4 regions of the Fructobacillus evanidus genome follow, and region 4 is predicted to be linked to each of the others. Evidence: riboswitches for the same ligand, from Rfam matches in the RefSeq annotation. Region 4 holds a riboswitch; each other region holds the start of a gene.
What was found. A riboswitch is a leader RNA that binds a small molecule or an ion and turns the genes downstream of it on or off. The one in region 4 is predicted to bind thiamine pyrophosphate.

Region 1: another riboswitch for thiamine pyrophosphate. It lies ahead of AABI08_RS02745 (TenA family protein); the one in region 4 lies ahead of AABI08_RS02395 (3-oxoacyl-ACP reductase).
Region 2: another riboswitch for thiamine pyrophosphate. It lies ahead of AABI08_RS02695 (ECF transporter S component); the one in region 4 lies ahead of AABI08_RS02395 (3-oxoacyl-ACP reductase).
Region 3: another riboswitch for thiamine pyrophosphate. It lies ahead of thiW (energy coupling factor transporter S component ThiW); the one in region 4 lies ahead of AABI08_RS02395 (3-oxoacyl-ACP reductase).

What each region holds. Positions count from the first base shown of each region.
Region 1 is NZ_CAUZLM010000003.1:52,266-56,386, forward strand. Features, by position in the region: gene AABI08_RS02730 (PH domain-containing protein) at 1-88, shown strand, start outside; gene AABI08_RS02735 (PH domain-containing protein) at 9-1,271, shown strand; gene AABI08_RS02740 (MarR family winged helix-turn-helix transcriptional regulator) at 1,458-1,916, opposite strand; TPP riboswitch at 2,048-2,136, shown strand; gene AABI08_RS02745 (TenA family protein) at 2,283-2,939, shown strand; gene thiD (bifunctional hydroxymethylpyrimidine kinase/phosphomethylpyrimidine kinase) at 2,936-3,751, shown strand; gene thiE (thiamine phosphate synthase) at 3,764-4,121, shown strand, end outside.
Region 2 is NZ_CAUZLM010000003.1:43,715-47,835, reverse strand. Features, by position in the region: gene AABI08_RS02705 (energy-coupling factor transporter transmembrane component T family protein) at 1-400, opposite strand, end outside; gene AABI08_RS02700 (ATP-binding cassette domain-containing protein) at 397-1,806, opposite strand; gene AABI08_RS02695 (ECF transporter S component) at 1,819-2,376, opposite strand; TPP riboswitch at 2,457-2,547, opposite strand; gene AABI08_RS02690 (FAD-dependent oxidoreductase) at 2,656-3,996, opposite strand.
Region 3 is NZ_CAUZLM010000022.1:69-3,412, reverse strand. Features, by position in the region: gene AABI08_RS08370 (thiamine-binding protein) at 126-425, opposite strand; gene AABI08_RS08365 (HAD family hydrolase) at 422-868, opposite strand; gene thiW (energy coupling factor transporter S component ThiW) at 929-1,435, opposite strand; TPP riboswitch at 1,713-1,818, opposite strand; gene AABI08_RS08355 (2-keto-4-pentenoate hydratase) at 2,018-2,839, opposite strand; partial or broken gene AABI08_RS08495 (IS30 family transposase) at 3,309-3,344, opposite strand, start outside.
Region 4 is NZ_CAUZLM010000002.1:211,079-215,199, reverse strand. Features, by position in the region: gene AABI08_RS02415 (MFS transporter) at 1-305, shown strand, start outside; gene AABI08_RS02410 (NINE protein) at 511-780, shown strand; gene AABI08_RS02405 (hypothetical protein) at 914-1,042, opposite strand; gene AABI08_RS02400 (hypothetical protein) at 1,073-1,222, opposite strand; TPP riboswitch at 1,420-1,509, shown strand; gene AABI08_RS02395 (3-oxoacyl-ACP reductase) at 1,610-2,362, shown strand; gene AABI08_RS02390 (hypothetical protein) at 2,531-3,283, shown strand; gene AABI08_RS02385 (hypothetical protein) at 3,483-4,046, shown strand.

The DNA.
Region 1 (4,121 bases), on a different contig from region 4:
CATTGCTGTTGACTCCGGGGGGGAAGGGGGCCAAGAAAAATCAGATTTCCCTCTCCGTTGTGCCAACGTGGGTAGCGCTGGTCCTTGAGCAAAAGCGACAGGATGAAACGACCAATCTGGTTGCCTTGATTGAGCGGGCACAAGTTCAGGCACAAAAAGAAGGGCCAGTGACACAGGAGCCAGATTTGTCAGCCGCCGAGGAAACCCCGCAGAGGCAGCCGCTTGAGTTTGAAAATGACCAAGCAACCGCCACTCGAACAAGCTCATTGCGGTCAAATGGTTCTAGTAGACAATCTGATGACTCCTACCGGGCCTCAATTTTTTCTCTGATTACCTATGCCGTGACGACGCCGGAAGTCATCTTTCAATTTTTTATTTTTGTTGGCGGGGTTGCCCACTTAGATCAACAAGGGGTAGTCAGCCGTTGGCTTGAGCAGGAGTTTACTAACCATGTTCTGGGCCTGGGCGCCCTAGTAATGGTCTTGCTGGTGGTTTTGTTTGTCCTGATTGTGGTTGCTTTTAACGTGCTGCGAACGGTGATCCTGTATTTTGGTTTTGAAGTTCATCATGATGCTGGTCATTTGACAATCTCTCGGGGACTTTTTGAACGACAAACTATGCATTTGTCGATTAACAGGATGCAAACCGTTGAGATTCGTCAAAATATTTTCCGACAGTTATTGGGCTTAGCGACCGTTAAAACGCGGTTGATTACCGATGAAAATGGCGAAGATAAGGTTTCTAAAAACGTACCAACCTTGATTCCAATGGTAAAATCAGGAGTTGTTGACCAGTACTTGTCACAGTGGCTGCCTAATTTTCCTAATCGACCAGTACAAAAGACTAGTGGGTCGACTTATCAAATTTTGACAATGATTCGTAATGGTCTCTTTTGGACGTTACCATTTGGGCTTGCCATCATCTATGTCTTTCAACGGTGGTTGTTAGTCGTTGTGCTGGTTTTGCTTGTCTTGGCCTTTGTTGCCGGTGCCGGTGTGTATAAAGGAAAGGCGACAACCGCTCAAGTGGTTAACGGACAGATCCTTGTTTTAAAAACGGCGAAGAATTACGAAACCATCACCACCTATATGGCCTGGGATAAGATTCAGTCGCTTTCAATTAAGCAAAGTTGGTGGCTGGCCCGTCGCAATCAGCGAGCCCACCTTGCCGTGGTGGTCCGAACTGATACCAGTACGAAGGTGTTGACCGTCCGTTACTTGCCAATGGAGGAGGTGCAGACCATCTTTGATTGGTACCAATCGCTTGGCTAAAACGCACATTCGTTGCAGAAATCAGTGAATAAAAAGTGGCTTGGACTGTCGTGTTTGATTGTAGGTGGCTCCGGTCCAATTAAATGATATAATGGCACTGATTTTTTTGGTAAAAGAAAAAAGAGTCGAGAATACAATCATGTATTTTCGGCTCTTTTCAATTGGTGTTGATTTACTTGGACGATTTTAGTAGTGGTGGGTTTTGACGACTGCCTGAGCCTGATCAATGCTTTCTGGCAAAGAGGCGTCAAATTGGCTCCACAGATCTTGGTCAAATTGATTGACGATGTCTAAGGCCTGTTGCAATTTTTCCTCACCAGCCTGGGTTAATGAGAGGGCTTTTGAACGCGGATTCTTCTTACCGGGGTAGCGGTCTAAAAGATCTTCGCGACTAAGTTTGGTAATAATAGCTGAAGCAGTCATGGCATCAACGTCTGCTGCCTTGGCCACCATGATTTGAGTAATCTCGGTATTTTGTAAACTGAGGCCATGGACAGTAGCCAGAATTTGAAATTGGGGGTGGGTCAAGTCAAGTTCACGGAGACGGTATTTCATTTGGCGGAACCAATCAGTATATAAGTTGAAGAATTTCTGATTGGTCGAATCCATGTAGCGAGAAAGTGAAGCAGTTTTGACAGGGCTCATGGGAACCTCCTTGGTGTTAGTGCTGATTGATAAGTATACTTATAATATAACTGATTTCACGGCAGGTGGCAAGTCCGTACGACGAAGTTTTTCACACGGGTTCTAATTTCCGTGCTATACTGCTTGTGTGATAAATAAAGTTGGGGTGCCCTGAGCTGAGATTATACCCATTGAACCTGATGCCGCTAGCACGGTCGCAGGAAACTTCGAAAAACGGATTTAAATCCTGATGCCTTTGCCCATTTTCGGCAATTGTTAGCAGGCCAGAAGTCCTCAGCTCAGGCTGAGGGCTTTTTATTATGTTCAAAAAGGTGACTGCCAACGCCACAGTCCGCCAAAATAAAGTTGATGATTGAGGAGAAAAAAATGACAAAAACGCTGCCGTTTTCCGACCGCTTTATGCAAGTGATGGAAGAACACAAGGCTGATTTTTATGCTAATCCCTTTATTCAAGCAATGATTGCTGGGGAGGTTCATCCAAAGGCACTGCTCTACTATGTTCAGCAAGATTATCGTTACCTGGGTCATTATTTGCCATTGTATGAGCAGGTCTGCCAGACATTGACCGGGCAAACAATTGATGCCGAAGTGGTCGACGATCATCGCGAATACACTGCTCATAAGATTTTGTTGGATTTGGCTCAAACTGACGATAAGAGTATCCAAGAGGGCAAGTATCCAAATTCAATGGTCACTGACCAGTACGTCAACCATATGGTCAAATCAGTTGAAAAGGATCCGTTTATCGGTTTGGTTGCCTTGGCTGCTTGTCCCTATGACTATGCCTACTTGGCTGATTTGTTGATTCGTGATGGCCTCATCAAGCCGGATAATCCCTTTATGCCATGGGTTGGCTATTACCGGGGGATTGATAAGGGCTTGACGCGACCAATGTTGGCTTTGGTTAATCAGACGGCCGAACAAGTTAGTCCCGAAGTGCAAGAAGAGGCCTTGGCTGCTTTTATCCAATCAACGAAGTATGAAAATCAATTCTTCCTGCAGGGAATGGAGGCAACAAAATGATTGATCCAAACCAATATCCGACAGCATTGACCATTGCGGGGTCTGATTCTGGTGGTGGCGCCGGCATGCAGGCCGATATTAAGACCATGCAGGCATGCAAGACTTATTCGACGGTCGTGGTAGCCGGGTTAACCGCACAAAATACACTGGGTGTGCAGGGTGCTTATCCAACTGATTTAGCCGTGATTGACCAACAGTTTGCCTCGGTGATGGCTGACTTTGATGTCCGTGCAGCCAAGACGGGGGCACTCTTTGACGAAGCTCGCGTCCTCCAGGTGGCGAAAAATATTCGACACTACCAACAAAAGAATTTTGTGGTCGACCCCGTGATGGTCGCCAAGGGCGGGGCCACCTTGCTTGACCCAGCCGGCATTTCGGCCTTGAAAAATCATCTGTTGCCATTAGCAACGCTGGTGACACCAAACCTTCCCGAAGCCGAACTTTTAGCCGATATGAAAATCAGTAACCGCGACGACATGGTTACTGCCGGTCAAAAGATTCAAGCGTTGGGTGTTCCAAATGTCATCGTCAAGGGTGGCCATGGGGAAGGCCCAGTCATTTATGATTATGTCTTATTAGAAAACGAAGAAGGCTTTTGGTTGGAAGGAAAAAAGGTTGAAACGTCAAGCAAGCACGGGACGGGGGACACCCTCTCGGCTGCGATTACGTCCTTTTTGGCCCAAGGTGATTCCCTGCGAGAAGCAATTGAAAAGGGCCACCGCTATATGAATGCCATTATTGGTCAGCCACTAGTTATCGGTCACGGTCATGGTCCTTTGAACCATGGCCAGTGGCCGAATCCAGAAGATTAAGAGGGAAAGATAATGAATTTTGATCCTGCATCATTAACGGTTTATCTCGTTGTGGGTAGCCAAAACGTCAACGACGATCCAAACGAAGTGATTCGCGTCGTTCAAGAGGCCTGTGACGCCGGCGTAACGGCTGTCCAGTACCGCGAAAAGGACCACTCAAAGTTGAACCAGGCGGAAAAGGTGGCGCTGGGCCAGAAAATCAGAAGCATTACCAAAGAAGCCAATGTGCCTTTGTATGTCGATGATGACCTGCCTTTGGCACTGGCCATTCAGGCGGATGGCCTGCATGTTGGTCAGGGTGACACACCGGTGCGAGCCATCCATGAGGTGGCACCTGATTTACTACTTGGTTTATCCGTCCATGATCTAA
Region 2 (4,121 bases), on a different contig from region 4:
GTGGCATAAAGTTTAGCGCGCCCAAAATCCCATAGGTAAAGGTTGCCGACATCTTCAGATTTTGGCGTAGAGAGGCTAATAGGACGTAGGGCGTCATCCCCATCGTCAGCCAGGCGCCAATAAAGATAAAGACGAGGACTCGACTCCCCATCACCAAACCAAAATGCAGATTTTCCGCTGTTGTTCCCTGGCCATAAAGGTAAAAGGACCAGAACGAACCCAAAACCGGAATGATGGCGATGGCCACGTAGAGACCGATTTTCTTGAGGGGCTGACGCCGAATTAGCAATAGCAAGAAGGCAACCGAAAAGAGGACAACGTTTAGCGTTACTGATTTGGTCAAAGAAATTTCCAACGAAATTGCCAAAGCCAAGACCATGCGTTGTGTGGCGTTCATCATACGAGCACCTCCTCTTGATAGGCCATCGCCGTTTGCTCATAGCGCAAGTGGCGATCAACAATGTTGACCAGGTCCCTTGTTTGGTGAGAAACAACCAAAATGGTCAGTCCGAGTGCCTGTTGGCAGGTCTGAATCAGATTCAATACGACCGCCACCGACTGTTCATCCAAGCCTGCCAGCGGTTCATCTAAGAAGAGTACTTGTGGCGCCATAATCAGCATCAATAACAGTTGAAGTTTCTTCTGCTGCCCACCCGAAAGCGTGTAGACCGACCGGTCACCCAAACCCGTTAAGTGCAGGTCAGACAACCACTGGTCCAAAACCTCTTTCGTCCAGAAATCAGCGTGATGACTCTTGGCCATCACTTGGTCAAGCTCCTCGTCGACCGTAATGTTTAAGAACTGGTCGGAGGCTGATTGGAACAGCAGACCGACCTGGCCAAAGTAGAGACGCGGCTTCCAGGCGTGGACTTCTTGTTCCTGGTAGGTTAAAGAACCCTCATAGCGGTGCAGTCGTGCCAACGTCTTTAAAACGGAAGACTTGCCGACACCATTTGGTCCTGTCAGCAAGGTGATACCCTTGGCAAAGATTTGCAAGATATCCTGGTCTAAGACCAACCGTTCCCCGTTTTGGATTCGCAGGTTATCCAAGCGATAGGCGGTCTCCTCTACCTGGTCACTTTCGGCGACCGGTTTCAACACCACTGTCTGCTTTTGATAATCATATTGGCTCCAGTCGTTTTCAGGAACCAGCACCAGGGACTTCTCTTTGAGCTGATAAAACTGACTGATTTTATCGAAGTACCCAGCTGAGTCATGGTCGGAAACAAGGATACCGTAGCCCTCTTGGCTAAGCTGTTTAAGCAAAGCCTGGAGGTCTTCCCGCGATTGACTATCGACGGCAGCAAAGGGTTCATCTAGCAGCAGGTAGTCGGCCCCCAGGGCCAACACTTCCGCCAAGGCAACCTTTTGCATTTCCCCACCGGATAAAGTCACAAAGGACCGGTCGACAAAATCCGTCAAACCAACCTTTTCCAGTGCCCAGGCCGTCTTTTGATCAATTTCTTCCTTGCCCAATTCGAGGTTTTCCAGTGCAAAAATGAATTCTTCCCGCACCGTTGGCATAGCAAACTGGTCATCGGGGTTTTGAAAGAGCAAAGCCACGCGCTTGGCCCTTTCATTCGCCTTCAGTGTGGCAATTGCCGTTTGGTCAATTTCGATTTCACCACTGACCTGGCCACCGTATTGAGGGTAAAGACCCGCTAAGGCCTTTAGTAGGGTTGATTTTCCTGACCCGGAAGGCCCCATTAAGAGGGTCAGGGTCTTTTTTTCAAGCGTTAAATTTAGATTATCAATGATGGCTTGATCACGATAAGCCACCGTGAGGTTTCTGGCAGTTATTGCCATTTTTTGTCCTCCTTATTCGTGGGACAACAACTTTGATCGATCCAACAACTTGGCAATCAAGTGTACCAAAACACCTGAGAAGAAGAAGATTGATAGGTAACGAACGATGAACAAAGCAATTAACAAGCCGAACTTGTAGTGAATGTAACCTGATTTAAAGAGGTCCCAGCCAAAGGTGACGACTGTTCCAGTCAAGGTTGACAACCAAAGACCAGCGAACCAGTTCTTATAACCAGTCAAAGCAAATCCAAGTTCAGAACCAATTCCTTGGATAAAACCGGACAAGAGTGTTCCAACACCATAAGAACCACCCAAGAACATTTCACCGGCCGCCCCCAACATTTCACCGATAAAGCCGGCACCGACCTTCTTTAAAATGTAAGAAGCCAATGGTCCGGCCATCATCCATACACCAAGCGTGATTTCATTCGTAAAGGCTTGCAACCCAATCACGGCCAAACCGCTATTAACGATTTGGTAAACCGGATCCATGATCCAGTAAATGACCGAGAAGATAATCCCAATCAAAGCCAGCAAAATCACATTTTGTAGCGTCCACTTTTGTTTCATTATTCTCTCCTTTGCGTCCAGGGGAACAAAAGGCATGAAAAAACCACTCGCCTGGGCAGAGTCCAACACGGGTGGTCATAAAAAACTTGTGTGGATCTTCCTTCGTCGGTCTTAGCCTAACAGGTTCAATGGGTTTAATTCTCAACCAAAATGGTACCCCAGATCGCTATATTCAAATTTACTACCCTATCAGCTTACACTGTCCTTGCTTTTTATGCAAGGGCTTTCAAATAAAAAAGCACTTGGGTTCAATACCCGAGTGCTTGAACAGGCTGATTTTTACTTGTTTGCCTTGGCAACGGCAGCCATGGCAACTGATGAAACATAGTTAACTGGTTGACCGAAGTTTGGCTGGAAGAAGAAGTCCGTCATTGACAATTGATCAATTGTCATGCCGTTTTCAATCGCCAATGAAACCACGTTAGCAGCTTGTGAAATGTCATGCTTTGACAAGAAAGCAGCGCCAACAATGCGGCGAGTACCCTTTTCCCAAGTCAATGATGCCTTAACAGGCGTTGTTGACAACATGAAATCAGGACGGTAATCTTCTGAAATTGTCACAGAATCCGCTTCAACACCCTTACGTGCTGCTGATTGAACAGTCAAACCAGTAGCAGCGTAGGCCATTTCGTACAATTCAACGGCTGATGTTGCTTGTGTTCCTTGGTAAGCCATCGTTGGTTCAACAATGTTCTTACCAACCAAGATTCCTTGACGAACAGCATTGGTTGCCAATGGAATATAGTCATCCTTTTGTGTTGGGTTGTAGAAGACGGTTGCTGAATCACCGGCAGCAAAGACATCCTTCACAGAAGTTTCCATGAACTTGTTAACCTTGATAGCACCGTTTGGCAACATATCAACTTGGTCACGGAACATAGCAGTATTTGGCAAGAAGCCAATACCCAAGATAGCAATATCTGCTTCGTAAGTACCCTTATCAGTCGTTACCTTGATACCATCGGCAGTGTCTTCGAATCCTGAAACCATTTGACCAAGGGCTAATTTAACACCGTGGTCTTCGTAGGCCTTTTGGAAAACAGATGAGAATTCAGGCGCAGTATTGTTTGCCAACACACGGTCCAAACCATCAATCAAAGTCACTTCCTTATTGTTAACTGACAATTGTTCTGCCAATTCGGCACCAATATAACCAGCACCAATCACGATAACGCGCTTGACCTTTTCAGTCACTTCCTTCAAGGCGTTGGCATTATCCCAAGTCTTTGAATCAAAGACCTTGTCAGAATCGATACCAGGAATGCGGGGCTTAATAGCACGTGAACCAGTAGTAATAACAATCTTATCGAAAGTTTCTTCTGACTGGGCACCAGAAACCAAGTCCTTGATGTTCAAAGTCTTTGCTTCCAAGTCTGCAGCTTCAACAAGCGTTTGCATGTGCATTGAAATGCCTTGCTTAGCCATTGAATCTGGCGTTTCATAAAACATCTTGTCAGTTGATGAAACGTTGTCACCAATCCAAAGGGCGATTCCACATGACAAGAAAGAAACTGTTTGATTCTTTTCAAACACGTGTACCTCAGCGTCTGGGTGGTCTGCCTTAATCTGCTTAGCGGCAAACACGCCGGCGTGCGTTGAACCAATTACTGCAACTTTCATTAAAAGTGCCTCCTAATATATAGCTATGTGAAAATTGTAATTAAATTTTACCAATAAAACAACGTTTTGTCAATCGTTTCTCTATCAGTTTTCAAGAAAGTATCAAATAAAACAGAGAGACTTAT
Region 3 (3,344 bases), on a different contig from region 4:
CAATACAAAACGAATTAAGAGCAAACTAAAAGGACTGACACCGATTGAATATCGGGCGTCAGTCCTCAAGGCCGCTCAATGACATGTCCTAATTTTGGGGTTCATATCACAAAGGTCTGACTTTTTTATTTTTGGTACTTACCGATTTTTTGATCAATCGTTAAAATTTCACCATCGGGCTGATAGGCGACCTTGATATAGGCTGAAGCCTTCTTGGCCCCCGCCCGAACAGCCACATGCTGACACTCTTTGACGATGTCCATCAACTGGTTGTAATCATCGCCTTCAATCGTTGTTTCAAAGGGACCAACTTCATAACGTAAGCCAGTACTCTGAATATAAGCAATCACCTCATCGACCATCCGACACAATTCTTGGTCATTTTCGGCCGCTGGTAAGACCTGAATTGCTACACTTGCACTCATTTGTTTTCTCCTTTTACTACAGTCGCAAAATCAATCGTTTCATCTGCTAAATTTTGTAAATCAGTCCATTCTTTCTTTGACTGATGGTCATAGACCCCAATCACATGAAAACCCGCCCTCTTTGCAGTTGAAGCCGCATACAGTGCATCCTCGTAGACTGCAATCTTATTCGGCTGCTGGCCAAAATATTGTGCAGCAACTTGATGGATTGTGGGTTGCGTTTTATCCTGCCCAACATCTTCACAGGAAAAAACAAAGTCAAAAAACGGCAGCAGTTTCAGGCGACGTAGACAGTCTTTGGCCAACGCCGAGCTACTAGCGGTTGCCAGGACGATTTTGTGACCAGATTGGTATGCGTTTTGTAAGTATGCATACACGCCAGCCTTAAGTGGAACATCATTTCGATAGTGTCGGTCCATCAAAACTCGCATTTCCTGCGCCAAGATCTCACTCTCCTCTTACCAGACCTGTTCCCAATGCCGTCCTGATTTTACCGTTGTTATTTAGTCCAAGCTCGCGTGCATCCGCTTAAGCAGTCCCGTTTTCTGAAAAATCAGAACCACTGCCAATCCCATTCCAGCACCCACAAGGGCAGCTGGTGTGTAATATGGCACAAAATAATACCACTTGTGGACGTCCAAGCCATAGAAAATCTTCATCAATGGATAGGAAGTCAGCGCCCCTAAAATACCTGTTCCAATCACTTCACCAAGGAAAACCAGGTAAAGGTTGTGGGTTTTACGGTAAATCAAACCACCGAGGACGGGGCCAAAAATAGCGCCCGTCACGGCTTGAATCGTTCGACCTGACATCATTCGCAAAATACCACAAATCAAGGCACTAGCAAAGCCATACCACGGCCCCACCAAAACGGCGGCCAAGACATCAACGAAGTGTTGAAAGGGTGCCATTGCCGGAAAATAGACAAAACTATTTAAAACATAGGCCAAAGCAGCCAACAAGGCCGTCACTAGCATCTTCTTCGTTGATAATTTTTTCTGTGTCTTCATTTGAAAACGCTCCTTTTAAAATCAGTGGGGTAGCGAAAAAACAGCGCTCCTTTCCCACTTTTGCGGTGAAACCAGCCAGGCAGACCCTGTCTAGTAGAAAGTTCGGTCGAGACTAATTGGTCTCCTCTCACGCCGGAACACGGCTTCCCATCGCTGTTTTTTCAGGATCAAGGCGCTCCCCTTCATCCCGTCACGGTAAAATCACCGTGAATTATTCACTACCACTCCTTTCTGATTGAAAAGAAAAAATCGAGCACCCCAAAACGGAGTCCTCGATTACAAAAGTGATACGATTTCCTCCGCCGGCATTATCCGGTTCAGGTGTTCGGGTCAATGGTTTACCATCCTCTCAGTCTGTTACACAAACTCCCCGATCGATTTTATTCAAAATAAAAGGCCGCCCAATTTATTGGAACGGCCAATTGTTGTTTACTGAAACAAACAATTTGGAACCGCTAAAATGGGTGACTGAACAATGAGGATGACCAACATGATGGCAACCCTCATTGCCCAACGGAAATGATTATACTCATTTTAACGGAAAAAGACAACTATTCTGTCTGATATTTCAAAATTGTTTGCTTATTTGCTAACTTCCACCACGACGTCTGCAAAATCATGGTTAAAGCTAGCTGTCCAAGTTCCTTCAGTTAGATGTGGGGGCAATAGGAAAGTTCCTGAGGAAACTCGTTCCCCCGCATGCAAGGTCTTACCTTGCGCTGCCAATTTTTTAACTAGCCATTGCAACGATTTAAGTGGATTACCCAAAACTTCGGCTGAAGTTCCTTCAGCGACCACTTCGCCATTATGGGCCAAATGGGCCTTCACATCCTCAAATTCAGCAACGGTCAAAGAGGTACTTTCTCGTTCTGGTCCGTAAACCACAAAACCGCCAACCGCTGCATCTGCCATGACTAAGTACTTGCTCAACGATGGGAACCAGTCCGTAAACCGGGCATCGGGCACTTCCACACCAGCTGCTACAGTCGTTTTACGACGCAAATCTTCCAAAGAATCGGTAACTTGCAAGTCTTCCTTGGCCTTGAAGACCAATTCCACTTCTGCCAATGGGTCCAATAAATCGCTCTTCAACGAAAGATTGGCTGGTGACTGAACAAAATGATTCTGTACTTGAGCCCCATACAACGGTTCGTTTGAATCGAACATATCTTGCGTTTCTTGGCTAGTCAAACTGACCTTGTAACCCCCAAGTGGCTGATTTTTCAATTCCATCAATTGGTCTTGCACTGCATAGGCAGTTTGATCATCACTGACAACCTTCTCCCATTCCGTCATCTCAAGTGGTTGACGTTCTTGATAAGCATGATAGAGGGCCTGCGCCAATTTGTCCTCTTGCTTTGCTGGTACTACCTTCACCTTGGTCTTCAATTCAGTCATTGTCATATTTCATGCTCCTTTCAGTATACAAACAGCTCACGACGGTACGAAACTTCACGGTGCCCTCCTTTTCTAAAAAATCAGCAGATAAAAAGCGCCCTTAACCACGAAAAAATCGTTGTTAAGGGCGCTTACGCACGGTACCACCTTAATTTGTTGAACGGCAAAGTCCAACCTCAAACGTACGGCCAAAAAGGCGATACGCCGGTTTGATAACGGTACCAACCGAGCGAGGCTTACTTTATTCAGCCCACTAGCTAAAGAATGATCGTCTTTGAGTTTGAAAACGACGCCCTTTCACCAAACAGGCGCTCTCTAATCATTTTCTCACTCAGACAGTTCTTATTATTGCTTGTCTTTTCTATCTGTTGATTCGTAGTTTACAACTTTATGAGCGAATGTCAACACTTTTATCATTTATTTTTAATTTAAATAAAAACCAAGGGTTTCCCCTCGGCTTCATTTTAAAGGCAGATTACAAGTTTAATTCGAACGCATCCGTAAAAACTTC
Region 4 (4,121 bases):
TGTCTCAGAGTAAGGCATATGACAGTCATCTGCATACCTTCTTCAATTCGCTTGATGTCCACTTAGCAAGCATTGAAAAGATCAAAAATCAGTTATTGGCAGAAGGACCTTTTTCAAGTCATGGCATAATCTCACAAGATATAAAAGCGCCAATGGCTATTGTGAGTGATCTTCGGCATGCGACTTCGCAAGCATTTTACGCAGGAATGAACAGTGTGATGTTGGTTTCGGCGTCTATTTTGACGGTTGCCGCCGTCCTAGCATTTTTCTTGTTAAAAGATGGCCAAGCTGCTAAAAATAAGTAGTTGTTATTCATCTTAATTTGAGCCTCAGAATGTTGATAATATTCTGGGGCTTTTCTTATGTCTATTTCCCGTTATGCTGTGTGGCTGATTTATGAAAACATCGTATTCAAAACGACATCCTCTCTGTAAATAAAGTAAAATAAATGATAGAATTGTAGTTGGATATTCTCAATCAGATTACTTGAAACATAAGGAGAAAAAATATATGGATACTGTATATGACGGCAATGCAAAAATTAACACTGTGAACAAGCATGTTTTTGTTTGGGTTTGCAACTTTTTGGTTGGTGGCTTTGGTGTTGATCGCTTTATTCGGGGACAAATCGGTTTAGGTTTGTTCAAGCTTTTCATCGGTTCATGGATTACTTTGGGCATTTGGCCCTTTGTTGATTTTGTGATTGCGCTTGTAAAAGCTTATGGATCAAACAACCATAGCAATGAATTAACATTTATTAATGGTCGTTACGCTAACTAAGAGTTACTTTTTCAAGGAAGATAACTGACTGACACTACTAATAAAACCCAGCGTTATTGAACGGTGGGCTTTATTTTTTATTTGATGTTGTTAAAGCAGGCCAATTCAATACTGATTTGGTATTAGTAGTAATTTAGCCTAGCAGGGCAACGTACCCAACCATGCTCAGCACGGCAATGATGCCGATAATAATGAACCATGGGCGTGTGTAGAGCGTGTCTCGTGGTTGTTGATCTTCGTTTTCTTTGTTTTTATCGTTCATCAGGTTATTTTCCTTTCATACAAAATCAGATTACTTATATAGAATAATGGCGCGATAGGTGAGTGACCAAGGTGAAATCGACAGCACTTCGTAGTCTTGGGCTTCTAGATTGCTGATAGCGGCATTTAAATTTTGTTCAAAGCCTCTAGAGGTGCTCGCACTAATGACTTTTGTTTTCATAGGTTCCCCTCCGTTCTTTCAATCAACTCTCTATCCCCATTGTAAGTAAAGCGATTCATTTTTCAATGATGAGAGCTGATTTTTTATGAAATTTAAAGGATTTGGGCTGGCATATCAGTCATTATTAAGCCGTTAAATGTTTGATTTTAAAATCAGTCTAAAATATGGTTGATGGCTGATTTCATATGGTAAAATATAAGCAACGCTAGGGGCGTCGATTTGACTGAGAAGAACCCTTTGAACCTGAACTAGTTAGTACTAGCGGAGGAAAGTGTCATTGCTAATGATTTTTTAGTGGTGCTTTCTATCTAGAAAGCACCTTTTTATTTGCAGCAAACGGCATAAGGTCAGTCACTGAGATGCCTTTCTAAAAGGAAAGGTAGAGGAATGTCGAAAACAGTTTTGATTACGGGAAGTAGCCGAGGCCTGGGAGCAGAAATTTCACGCACTTTCGCGAAAGATGGATTCCAAGTGGTGATTAATTATTATCACAGTCAAGAGAAGGCCGAAGAATTGGTAGCAGAAATTGGACAGGACCGCGCTATGGCTATTCAAGCTGATGTCCGGAATCGGGCCGAGGTTGATCAAATGGTGCAACAAGCCGTTGCTAAATTTGGTTCACTTGACACGGTTGTGAACAACGCCCTCATCAATTTTAAATTTGATCCCGTGGCACAGAAGCTCTTTAAGGATTTGACTTGGGATTCTTATCAGGAGCAAATCGATGGTACATTGAAGGGAGCCTTTAATGTGACGCAAAGTGCTTTACCACAAATGATGGCGCAAAAAGCTGGTCAAGTGGTTAATATCGGGACTAATTTATTCCAAAATCCCGTTGTGGCTTACCATGAATACACCACGGCCAAGGCTGCCATGATTGGTTTTACCCGCAATTTGGCAGTTGAATTGGGCGAATTTGGCATCAACGTCAATATGGTTTCGGGTGGTCTTTTGCAGACAACGGATGCTAGTGCGGTCACAACACCGGAAGTGTTCGACTACATCAAGCAAACAACGCCGTTGCGAAAAGTGACGGAACCAAGTGATGTTGCCAAGGCTGTCCTCTTTCTCGGTAGTGATCAGGGTCGGGGACTGACGGCACAAAACGTGACGGTTGACGGCGGTTTGACAATGAACTAATTTGAACAAATTTGGCAATGTCCAAGACGGGCATTGTTTTTTATTTGGCAAAATGAAAACAAAGTGTAATAGATTAATTAGAATCATTAGCGTTAAAATCAGGAGTAAATGTTACTGTTGGCAGACTGCTGGCCATCAAATAACAGTTTTTAGAGAGAAGGCATAACGATGGTTATTATTGGTTTGATTGCAATTGTGCTGATTGGCATTTGGTTTTCTTTTTGGCTTTCGATGAAAATTATCGAAATGCTGCCATATCTGATTTTGCTTTATATTGCCCTGAACATTTTGAACTTTGTTTTGGATCACAAGACGGGAATTTTATTGACTGTTCTGGTAATTGCGGCGATTCTGATTTTTGGCTGGATCTATGGTTCGCGGCACTCAGATGATGAAGCTGATGTGGAGCAGGTAGGTGATGATCATACTGCAGAAATTAGCCCAACAGTAATCGACACTGCGCATGATGAAACCCCAATGGAACCAATTGCCATTACTCAGTCAGTTGAACTGACACCGGCTGAACGGCGTGACCAAGCTTGGCAAAATTTTCAAGAAAATCATCCGTTAAACCTGGGGGATGGTCTGTTTATTGATACAAAAAATGAACAAATGTTTCTTGATTTAGGTGATGCCGAGGAGCGGGGACGGAAATACTTGCTAGAAAATTTTTCTGCCGTGCAGGAATACAAGATTCGAGAAGAAACGGCGGAAACTAAGGTGATTGGCGTTCATTTTACGGATATGGGCCGGTACAACTTTGCTGATATTGAATTAAGTAAGGCTACCAATGATGTTTTGGGGACTAGCCCAGCCGACTATTTTGAAGGCATTTTAGCGCAACAAGTTTCATCTCTGCATCCGGATGTTAGTTCTCTCCAGAGTGATGATCAGCCAGGAATTGCGGGGACGAGTGACTAATTGACGTGCGCTTTATTTTGATGGGCGAACATAAGTTCAATAAATTGTTATCAGAATGATAGACAAACTGACAACAAGAGAGTTAAACTAATGGAGTTAGTTACCGGCCTTGTTTAAAATAGCCGGCACAAATCTATTAGGTCCAGTTGAACATCAGGTCTATAAAGGTCCTGATTTTTGATTGTTTGGGAGAGTTAGAATGTTTTTCTTGGTTTCATTGACTATTATTGGTTTGCTTCTTTTGACTGCAATTGTGAAGGGACACCATTTAGCGCAACGCCGTCGAGTTCTTCGGGCAGTGTTACACCATGAGGTTAACCAAGCGTTGGCTGAACAAAACCAAATGGCTGATGATTCTTTTGATTTTGATGTTCATACACCAAAAGAGGTTCATGACTATCTAAAGAAGCAATTCGAGGATGAAAATGCTTTAAACCTTGGTGACGGCCTCTTTATCGACGTGAAGACGGAGTATCTGTTTTACGATTTGGACCATGCTGATGCTGACGGCAACCTTTACTTTTTTGAGAACTTTGATGAAATCGAGCACTACAAGGTCGTAGAAGAGACTAAAGACACCAAGACTATTGCAGCAAACTTTTTAGATTTTGATGATGGTGATTTTGTTCATACGACTTTAAGCCGGCGGGAAAACCCCGTGATTGGAACAAGTCCAGCCGATTACTTTGAAAAATTGTTGAAGAAATGCGTGAAGCAAAATCGACAGGCCTACCAGGATTACTTGGTGAGCCAGGTGCGATAACGGTGTTATTATATCCCCGCTTAATCTATTCACGTTACAATAAAGTTACGATTAGTATATTGAACGAGGTATAAA